Regions from separate parts of the Streptomyces sp. NPDC059455 genome, predicted to be linked through region 1. Evidence: riboswitches for the same ligand, from Rfam matches in the RefSeq annotation. Region 1 holds a riboswitch; each other region holds the start of a gene.
The links. A riboswitch is a leader RNA that binds a small molecule or an ion and turns the genes downstream of it on or off. The one in region 1 is predicted to bind thiamine pyrophosphate.
Positions count from the first base shown of each region.

Region 2: another riboswitch for thiamine pyrophosphate. It lies ahead of thiC (phosphomethylpyrimidine synthase ThiC); the one in region 1 lies ahead of thiO (glycine oxidase ThiO).
Region 3: another riboswitch for thiamine pyrophosphate. It lies ahead of ACFXB5_RS13950 (thiamine ABC transporter substrate binding subunit); the one in region 1 lies ahead of thiO (glycine oxidase ThiO).

Region 1 is NZ_JBHYVB010000387.1:906-4,174, forward strand. Features, by position in the region: gene ACFXB5_RS52530 (NAD(P)/FAD-dependent oxidoreductase) at 1-934, opposite strand, end outside; TPP riboswitch at 1,405-1,519, shown strand; gene thiO (glycine oxidase ThiO) at 1,594-2,769, shown strand; gene thiS (sulfur carrier protein ThiS) at 2,766-2,966, shown strand; gene ACFXB5_RS52545 (thiazole synthase) at 3,149-3,269, shown strand, end outside.
Region 2 is NZ_JBHYVB010000077.1:35,841-39,109, forward strand. Features, by position in the region: gene thiC (phosphomethylpyrimidine synthase ThiC) at 61-1,830, opposite strand; TPP riboswitch at 1,823-1,939, opposite strand; gene ACFXB5_RS25810 (YibE/F family protein) at 2,011-3,269, shown strand, end outside.
Region 3 is NZ_JBHYVB010000031.1:50,890-54,158, reverse strand. Features, by position in the region: gene ACFXB5_RS13960 (phosphatidate cytidylyltransferase) at 1-141, shown strand, start outside; gene rlmN (23S rRNA (adenine(2503)-C(2))-methyltransferase RlmN) at 214-1,320, shown strand; TPP riboswitch at 1,394-1,498, shown strand; gene ACFXB5_RS13950 (thiamine ABC transporter substrate binding subunit) at 1,494-2,567, shown strand; gene ACFXB5_RS13945 (ABC transporter permease) at 2,663-3,269, shown strand, end outside.

The DNA.
Region 1 (3,269 bases):
CGGACCAGAAGTACGGCACCGGGTCGTAGACCACACCGGGGAAGTGGGCGGCCGTCCGGCTCCCCACCACATTGGCGGCGACGGTGCGCGGCCCCTGGAGCGCGTTGTCCCAGTGGTGCACCAGCAGCCGCGTCCCGTAGCGGGCGGACGGGAAGGAGGCGCAGTCGCCGACCGCGTAGACGTCCGGCGCGGAGGCGCGCAGCCGGTCGTCGGCGACGACGGACCGGTCCTCGGCCAGCTCCACGCCCGAGCCCGCCAGCCAGTCCGTGGCCGGTCGGGCCCCGATCCCGACGACCACCGCGCCCGCGCGCAGCCGGGTGCCGTCGCCGAGCAGCAGCCCGCTCTCGTCGACCGAGTCCACCCGGGCGCCGGTGACCAGCCGGGCGCCGTAGTCCTCGTACCAGGCCGCCATGGGGGCCGCGACCTCGGCCGGGAGCGCGCCCGCCAGCGGCCGGTCCGCGGCCTCGACGACGGTCACGGCGCAGCCCGCCTCGCGCGCCGCGGTGGCGAACTCCGCGCCGATCCAGCCCGCCCCCACGACCGCGATCTCGCGCTGCCGGGCGAGCACCGGGCGCAGCCGCTCGGCGTCGTCCAGGGTGCGCAGCAGATGGACGCCGGGCTCTCCTTCGCTGCCCGGCAGCGGGATCGGCTCGGCTCCGGTGGCGATCACCAGGACGTCGTACGGGAGCTGACCGGTCGCGGTCTCGACGAGCCGCTTGTCCGGGCGCAGGCCGGTGACCTGGACGCCGAGGCGCAGGCCGATGCCGAGCCCGGCGAAGTCCACGTCGAGCGTCGAGCCCTCGGCCTTTCCGAGCAGTACGGCCTTGGACAGCGGCGGCCGGTCGTAGGGCTGGTGGGGCTCCGCGCCCAGCAGGACGATCTCGCCGGTCCAGCCCTGTTCGCGCAGCGCGACGGCGGTCTGCACCCCCGCCATGCCCGCGCCGACGATCACCACGCGCTGTCCGGTGCCGTTCGAGGACGGCTTCGTCGTCGTCTCATCGCTCACACGATCACTGTATTGCGGCTGGTGGGGCGGACTGGAGAGCGGCTTACGAGAGGTCGGACACAGAGTGGGGGGCCGGACGGGGGTGGGGCGGGGTCGGAGGGGGTGGGCCGGGGGCCGGGGGCCGGGGGCCGGGGGCCGGACGGAGGGTGCGGGTTGGGGGCGCCTCCGGCGGTGAGCCCCCGCCCTGCCCCTTCCCGAAACGAAGGGGCTGCGCCCCCTCGCACCCCCGCCGGGGCTCCGCCCCGGCCCCCGCTCCAACGCCGGAGGGGCTGGATGGGGAACCGCCGGGCCGGGGTGGGATGCGTCGGGGGTTGGGGTGAGACGCGGCGGAGGAGCTGGTTTGGCTGGTGTACGGCCGGTCTTTCGGGCGATTCGGGGCGCGTACTAGGGTGGCGGGACAGAGCACTCGCGGGAGCCCGGGCGGACCGGGCTGAGAGGGAGGCTGGAACGGCCTCCGACCGTACGAACCTGATCCGGGTCATGCCGGCGAAGGGAGGGGCGGCGTGTCCACGCACGCACCAGGTCTCGACTACGGACCTCACACCTCAGGCGGGCCGCCACCCGGCGGACGCTACGACGCCCTCGTCATCGGGGGCGGCATCATCGGGCTGGTCACGGCCTGGCGGGCGGCCCAGCGGGGGCTGCGTACCGCGCTCGTCGACCCTGCGCCCGGCGGCGGGGCCGCCTGGGTCGCGGCCGGGATGCTGGCGGCCGTCACCGAGCTGCACTACGGCGAGCAGACCCTGCTCGGCCTCAACCTGGCCTCCGCGCGCCGCTATCCGGACTTCGTGGCCGAGCTGGAGGAGGCGAGCGGCCAGGACGTGGGCCATCGGGCGTGCGGCACGCTCGCCGTCGCGTTCGACGCCGACGACCGCGCCCATCTGCGCGAGCTCCACACCTTCCAGCAGGGGCTCGGGCTGGAGTCCGAGTGGCTGACGGGGCGTGAATGCCGACGTCTGGAACCGATGCTCTCGCCGGGCGTACACGGCGGGCTGCGCGTCGCCGGTGACCACCAGGTGGATCCGCGGCGGCTGACGGCGGCGCTGCTCACCGCGTGCGAGCGGGCCGGGGTCGCCTTCCACCGCGACCGCGCGGAGCGACTGCTGCTGGACGGCGACCGCGCCACCGGGGTCGAGCTGACGGGGGGCGTACGGCTGGCCGCCGAGCGGACCGTACTGGCCGCCGGCAGCCTCAGCGGACGGCTCGCGGGCGTTCCTGAGGACGTCCTGCCGCCCGTACGGCCCGTCAAGGGGCAGGTGGTGCGGCTGTCGGTGCCCGAACGGTACGCGCCGTTCCTCTCCGGGACCGTACGGGCCGTGGTGCGCGGCGGGCCGGTCTACCTGGTGCCGCGCGAGAACGGCGAGCTGGTCATCGGCGCGACCAGCGAGGAGCTGGGCTGGGACACCACGGTCACCGCGGGCGGGGTGTACGAACTGCTGCGGGACGCCCATGAGGTGGTGCCCGGCATCACCGAACTGCCGCTGGTGGAGACGTGCGCCGGGCTGCGCCCCGGCTCCCCCGACAACGCCCCGATGCTCGGCCCGACCGCGCTGCCGGGGCTGTTGCTGGCCACCGGCCACTTCCGCAACGGCGTACTCCTCACCCCGATCACCGGCGATGTCATGGCCGAGGCCCTGACCGGCGGAGAACTCCCCCCGGAGGCCCAGCCGTTCACCCCCCAGCGCTTCACGACCCGCTCGGCGACTCCCTCTCCCGGTGCCCCCGGCGCCGCGCACTCCCCAGCACAGGAGCAGCACACATGACCGTCTCCGTCAACGGCGAGCCTCGCGAGGTGCCCGAGGGCACCACGCTCGACCGGCTCGTCGCGACCCTCACCCAGGCGCCCTCGGGTGTCGCCGCCGCCGTCAACGAGACGGTTGTCCCGCGCACCCAGTGGTCCGCGACCTCGCTCGGCGACGGTGATCGCGTCGAGGTCCTCACCGCGGTCCAAGGAGGCTGATCCCACCCATGGCTCCCACCACGAGCACCGCGACCACCACGAGCACCACGAGCACCGCGAACACCACGAACACCACGACCACCGAAGCCGTCACCAGCGTCCACGGCGCCGCCGACCGCGCGTCGCTCGCCGCGCCCGACCCGCTCACCATCGCCGGGACCGACTTCGGCTCCCGACTGATCATGGGCACGGGCGGCGCGCCCAGCCTGGAAATCCTGGAGCGTTCGCTGCTGGCCTCCGGCACCGAGCTGACAACCGTCGCGATGCGGCGGCTCGACCCCACGGTGCAGGGGTCGGTGCTCT
Region 2 (3,269 bases), on a different contig from region 1:
GACACAGTGAGCGATGGGAGCCGTAGGAAGCCTCCACCGCTCACTGGCACGGGCAGGAGATCAATCCGCTAGCGGCAGGTACACGCGGTTCCCCGCAGCCGCGAACTCCCTGGACTTCTGGAGCATCCCCGCCTCGATCTCCTCGGGCGTCGCGTCGGCGTCGCCGCCGAACTGCTCTGTGATGCTTCTGCTAATTTTCATCGAGCAGAACTTCGGCCCGCACATCGAGCAGAAGTGCGCCGTCTTGGCCGGCTCCGCCGGGAGCGTCTCGTCGTGGAAGGAGCGGGCCGTGTCCGGGTCGAGGGCCAGGTTGAACTGGTCCTCCCAGCGGAATTCGAAGCGCGCGTCGGAGAGCGCGTCGTCCCAGGCCTGGGCGTCCGGATGGCCCTTGGCCAGGTCGGCCGCGTGCGCGGCGATCTTGTAGGTGATCACGCCGGTCTTGACGTCATCGCGGTCCGGCAGGCCCAGGTGCTCCTTGGGGGTGACGTAGCAGAGCATCGCCGTGCCCCACCAGGCGATCATCGCGGCGCCGATGCCCGAGGTGATGTGGTCGTAGGCGGGGGCGATATCGGTGGTGAGGGGGCCCAGGGTGTAGAAGGGGGCCTCCTCGCAGACCTCCTGCTGGAGGTCGACGTTTTCCTTGATCTTGTGCATCGGGACATGGCCCGGGCCTTCGATCATCGTCTGGACGCCATGCTCCTTGGCGATCCGGTTGAGCTCGCCGAGGGTGCGCAACTCCGCGAACTGCGCCTCGTCGTTGGCGTCGGCGATCGACCCCGGGCGCAGTCCGTCGCCCAGCGAGTAGGTGACGTCATACGCCGCGAGGATCTCGCACAGCTCCTCGAAGTGGGTGTAGAGGAAGGACTCCTGGTGGTGGGCGAGGCACCAGGCCGCCATGATGGAGCCGCCGCGGGAGACGATGCCGGTCTTGCGGCGGGCGGTCAGGGGGACGTACGGCAGCCGGACGCCGGCGTGGACGGTCATGTAGTCGACGCCCTGTTCGGCCTGTTCGATGACCGTGTCCTTGTAGATCTCCCAGGTCAGCTCCTCGGCCTTGCCGTCGACCTTCTCCAGCGCCTGATAGAGCGGCACGGTGCCGATGGGGACCGGGGAGTTGCGCAGCACCCATTCTCTTGTGGTGTGGATGTTGCGGCCGGTCGAGAGGTCCATGACCGTGTCGGCGCCCCAGCGGGTCGCCCAGGTCATCTTCTCGACCTCCTCCTCGATGGAGGAGGTGACGGCGGAGTTGCCGATGTTGGCGTTGACCTTCACCAGGAACCGCTTGCCGATGATCATCGGCTCGATCTCCGGATGGTTCACATTGGCCGGGAGGACGGCGCGGCCCGCCGCGATCTCCTCCCGGACCACCTCGGGGGAGACGTTCTCGCGGATCGCCACGTACTCCATCTCCGCCGTGATCTCGCCCCGCCGCGCATAGGCGAGTTGGGTCACGGGGGCGCCCGGGCGGCCGCGGCGCGGCTGGCGCGGACGGCCGGGGAAGACCGCGTCGAGATTGCGCAGTCCGCCGCGGGGCGAGGTGTGCTTGAGCCCGTCGTCCTCGGGGCGGACGGGACGGCCCGCGTACTCCTCGGTGTCGCCGCGGGCGACGATCCAGTTCTGCCGCAGCGGCGCCAGGCCGCGGCGGACATCCGTTTCGATGGTGGGGTCGGTGTATGGGCCGGAGGTGTCGTACAGCGTCACGTCCTGGCCGTTGGTGAGGTGCACGCGGCGGACCGGGACCTGGAGGTCCGGGCGCGAACCCGTGACATATCCCTTATGCCAGCCGAATTCGGCCGTCTCGGCGCGCGATGATGCATCCTGCTGAGTCATGAGACCCACTCCCTACGCCGGCATTACCCGGTAACAGGTTCAGCGGTCGGCGCAGCTTCAGCGTCAGCGCCCTCTCAGCCCGGTGCTCCGAGCTCCCGCGATTGCAAAGGTTCGGCACCACGCTAACGGTTTATCCACAGCGCTGAACAGGGGGCCCACGTCTCTTGCGATGATGCGGTCGTGACCACCATCCAGCAGGACCACCCGCCCGAGCAGCCCCACCGCTCCGATCAGGCGCAGGGCCACGGCCACGGACATTCCCATGGCCACTCCCATGGCCATGGCCCCGCCACCCCTGTCTCCGCGCGTCTCCGCAAGATCATCGCGGCGGTGCTCATCCCCTTCACCGTCGCCGTCGTGGCCGGTCTGATCGTGCTCTGGCCGGGCGGCACGCCCGACCACAAGGCGCACGGCCGCAGCGGTCTCGGCTTCGACCAGACGACCGTGGCCGGACGGGTGGTGAAGATCGAGGAGGTGAACTGCGCCGATGTGAACGCCCAGCCGCAGGCGCCCACCGAGCCCGGCCAGGGCGGCGCCGCCCAGAGCGGCGCCCCCGGGCAAAGCGGGAGCCCGGGGCAGGGCGGGAAGAAGAGCGTCTGCGAGAAGGCCACGATCGAGGTCACCTCGGGCAAGGACAAGGGCCGCACGTTCCCCGAAATCGTCCAGCCCAACGCCTCGCGCCACTTGAGCGCCGGGCAGGAGCTGAAGCTGGCGTACGCCCCCAAGGCGCCCAAGGAACTGCAGTACTCCGTGTCCGACGTCGACCGGTCGCTGCCGATGGCGCTGCTGGCGGGGCTGTTCGCGCTCGCGGTCGTGGCGGTGGGGCGGCTGCGCGGGGTGTTCGCGCTGGTGGCGCTGGCGATCAGCTTCGGGGTGCTGACGCTGTTCATCCTCCCGGCGATACTCCAGGGTTCCAATCCGCTGGTGGTCGCGGTCGTCGGGGGTAGCGCGATCATGCTCCTCGCGCTGTACATGTGCCATGGGCTGACGGCGCGTACATCGGTCGCCGTGCTCGGCACGCTGGTGTCACTGCTGCTGATCGGGGTGCTGGGCTCGTTGTTCATCAGCTGGGCGAGCCTGACCGGCAACACGGACGACCAGACCGGGCTGGTGCACGGCCTCTATCCGAACATCGAGATACGAGGGCTGCTGCTCGCGGGCGTGATCATCGGCTCGCTCGGCGTGCTGGACGATGTGACGGTCACCCAGACCTCGGCGGTGTGGGAGCTGAGGGAAGCGGACCCGAGCACGTCCCGGCGCAAGCTCTACGGGGCGGCGATGCGGATCGGGCGGGACCACATCGCCTCCGTCGTGAACACCCTGGTGCTGGCGTACGCGGGCGCGTCGCTTCCGCTGCTGTTGCTGTTCTCCATCGCGGACAGCGGGGTGGGCACGGTCGCCACGAGCGAGATCGTCGCGGAGGAGATCGTACGGACGCT
Region 3 (3,269 bases), on a different contig from region 1:
ATGATCAAGCGCGATCTCGGCATCAAGGACATGGGCAAACTGCTGCCCGGCCATGGCGGGATCATGGACCGGCTCGACTCGCTGCTGCCCACCGCCCCGGTGGTGTGGCTGCTGCTGGTGATCTTCGTGGGTGGCGGCTGACCACGCCCGCCCACGGGCCCCGCGCCCCTCCCGGCGCGGGGCCCTTCGTACGTCTGCGACACTGGGAAAACCATGCCTAAGCCCGGAGAACTCACCTTTGTCGCGCCGCGTGGGGCCAAGAAGCCCCCGCGGCATCTTGCCGACCTCACACCCGCCGAGCGCCGGGAGGCCGTCGCCGCCCTCGAGGAGAAGCCCTTCCGGGCAGGTCAGGTGTCGCGTCACTACTTCGTGCGCTATGCCGACGACCCCGCTCAATGGACCGACATTCCGGCCGCCGCGCGCGAGAAGCTGGCCGCCGGGCTGCTGCCGGATCTGATGAGCGTGGTGCGGCACATCAGCTGTGACGACGACACCACGCGCAAGACGCTGTGGCGACTGTTCGACGGCACGCTCGTGGAGTCCGTTCTGATGCGTTACCCGGACCGGGTCACCATGTGCATCAGCTCACAGGCGGGCTGCGGGATGAACTGCCCGTTCTGTGCCACCGGGCAGGCGGGACTGGACCGCAATCTGTCCACCGCCGAGATCGTGCACCAGATCGTCGACGGGATGCGGGCCCTCCGGGACGGGGAGATCCCCGGCGGCCCGGCCCGGCTGTCCAACATCGTCTTCATGGGCATGGGCGAGCCGCTGGCCAACTACAACCGTGTCGTCGGCGCCATCCGTCGGCTCACCGACCCCGAGCCCGACGGCCTCGGCCTCTCGCAGCGCGGTATCACCGTCTCCACCGTCGGCCTCGTCCCGGCGATGCTGCGGTTCGCCGACGAGGGCTTCAAGTGCCGCCTCGCGGTGTCGCTGCACGCGCCCGACGACGAGCTGCGCGACACGCTCGTGCCGGTCAACACCCGCTGGAAGGTGCGCGAGGTCCTGGACGCCGCGTGGGAGTACGCGGAGAAGTCCGGCCGCCGGATCTCCATCGAGTACGCGCTGATCAAGGACATCAACGACCAGGCATGGCGCGCCGATCTGCTCGGCCGGCTGCTCAAGAGCCACCGGGTGCATGTGAACCTCATCCCGCTCAACCCGACGCCCGGCTCCAAGTGGACGGCGTCCCGGCCCGAGGACGAGAAGGCGTTCGTGGCGGCCCTGGAGGCCCATGGGGTGCCGGTGACCGTCCGGGACACCCGGGGCCAGGAGATCGACGGGGCCTGCGGACAGCTGGCGGCTTCGGAGCGCTGAGCACCGGCTGATACGGTGCCTGGGCATCGTTGCATCATGTGATCGTCATAGAAGTGAACGTCCGTACAAGTGAACATTCCGACAGGGGAGCGCTCAGAGCGCTGAGAGTGCGGCACGGCCGCAGACCCTCGGACCTGATCCGGGTCATACCGGCGTAGGGAGTCAGCATCACCATGAACAGCCAGCTTCGGCGTGCCATCTCGGCCGCCCTCCTCGGCTCACTGGCCCTGAGCGCGCTCGTCGGCTGCGGCGAGGACACCAAGAGCGGCTCGGACTCCAAGACGGTCACCCTGGTCACGCATGACTCGTTCGCGGCCTCCAAGGCGGTCCTCAAGGAGTTCACCAAGGAGACCGGCTACAAGGTGCGCGTGCAGGCCGGGGGCGACGCCGGAGCCGCCGTCAACCAGGCGATCCTGTCCAAGGGCCACCCTCAGGGCGATGTGTTCTTCGGCGTCGACAACACCCTCCTCTCCCGCGCGCTCGACAACGACCTGTTCACCCCCTACACGGCGAAGGGGCTCGACAAGGTCCCGGCGGCCCTTCAGCTCGACCGGGCCGAGCACCGCGTCACCCCCGTCGACTTCGGCGACATCTGCGTCAACTACGACCGGAAGTACTTCGCCGACAAGAAGCTGTCGCCGCCCCGGACGCTGGACGATCTGACCAAGCCCGCCTACAAGAACCTCCTCGTCACCGAGAACGCCGCCACCTCGTCCCCCGGTCTCGGCTTCCTCCTCGCCACGGCCGCGAAGTACGGCGACGACGGCTGGAAGGGCTACTGGAAGAAGCTGCGGGCCAATGGCGTCGAGGTCGTCGACGGCTGGGAGCAGGCGTATTACGACCGGTTCTCCGGCTCGGCCGGCGGCGGCAAGGGCGACCGGCCGCTCGTCGTCTCCTACGCCTCCAGCCCGCCGGCCGAGGTGGCCGATGCCAAGAGCAAGCCCGCGAAAGCCCCCACCGGGGTCGCGACGGGCACCTGCTTCCGGCAGGTGGAGTTCGCCGGACTGCTGAACGGCGCCGGCAACACCAAGGGCGGCAAGGCGCTGCTGGACTTCCTGCTGAGCAAGCGGTTCCAGGAGGACGTCCCGCTGAACATGTACGTCAACCCGGCGCGCGAGGACGCCAAGCTGCCGGAGCTGTTCACCCGATACGGGGTCAGGATCGCCGACTCGGCCACCCTGGCTCCGCAGAAGATCGCCAAGAACCGTGAGCCGTGGGTCAAGACATGGTCCTCGCTGGTCCTGTAGAGCCCCGCGAGAACCGTAAGAAGGCCGACGGCCACCGTAAGGCCGAGAGGGGCGAGGGCGGAGGCCGTCGCGCGATCGCTCTCCGGCTCGCCCTGATGGCGGTGCCGCTCGCCTTCTTCGCGGTCTTCTTCGCCTATCCCGTGGCCGCCATCGTCACCCGGGGGCTGCGCGCCGACGGGCGGTGGCGGTTCGGCCGGATCGCCGAGGTGGTGACCGATCCGGCGACGCTGGACGTCCTGTGGTTCACCTGCTGGCAGGCGGTCGCGTCGACCGCCCTCACGCTCGCGGTGGCGCTGCCCGGTGCCTATGTCGTCGCCCGCTTCGACTTTCCCGGCAAGGGGCTGCTGCGGGCCGTGGTGACCGTGCCGTTCGTCCTGCCGACCGTGGTCGCCGGATCGGCCTTCCTGGCACTGCTCGGCCGGGGCGGGCTGCTGGACGAGCTGTGGGGGGTGCGGCTGGACACCTCCGTCTGGGCGATCCTCCTGGCCCATGTCTTCTTCAACTACGCGGTCGTCGTCAGGACCGTGGGCGGGCTGTGGGCCCAGCTCGACCCGCGCCAGGAGGAGGCCGCGCGGGTGCTCGGCGCGAGCCGGCTGTCGGCCTGGCGCCGGGTGACGCTGCCCGCGCTGGCCCCCGCCGTGGCCGCGGCCGCGCTGATGGTGTTCCTGTTCACCTTCACCTCCTTCGGCGTGATCCAGATCC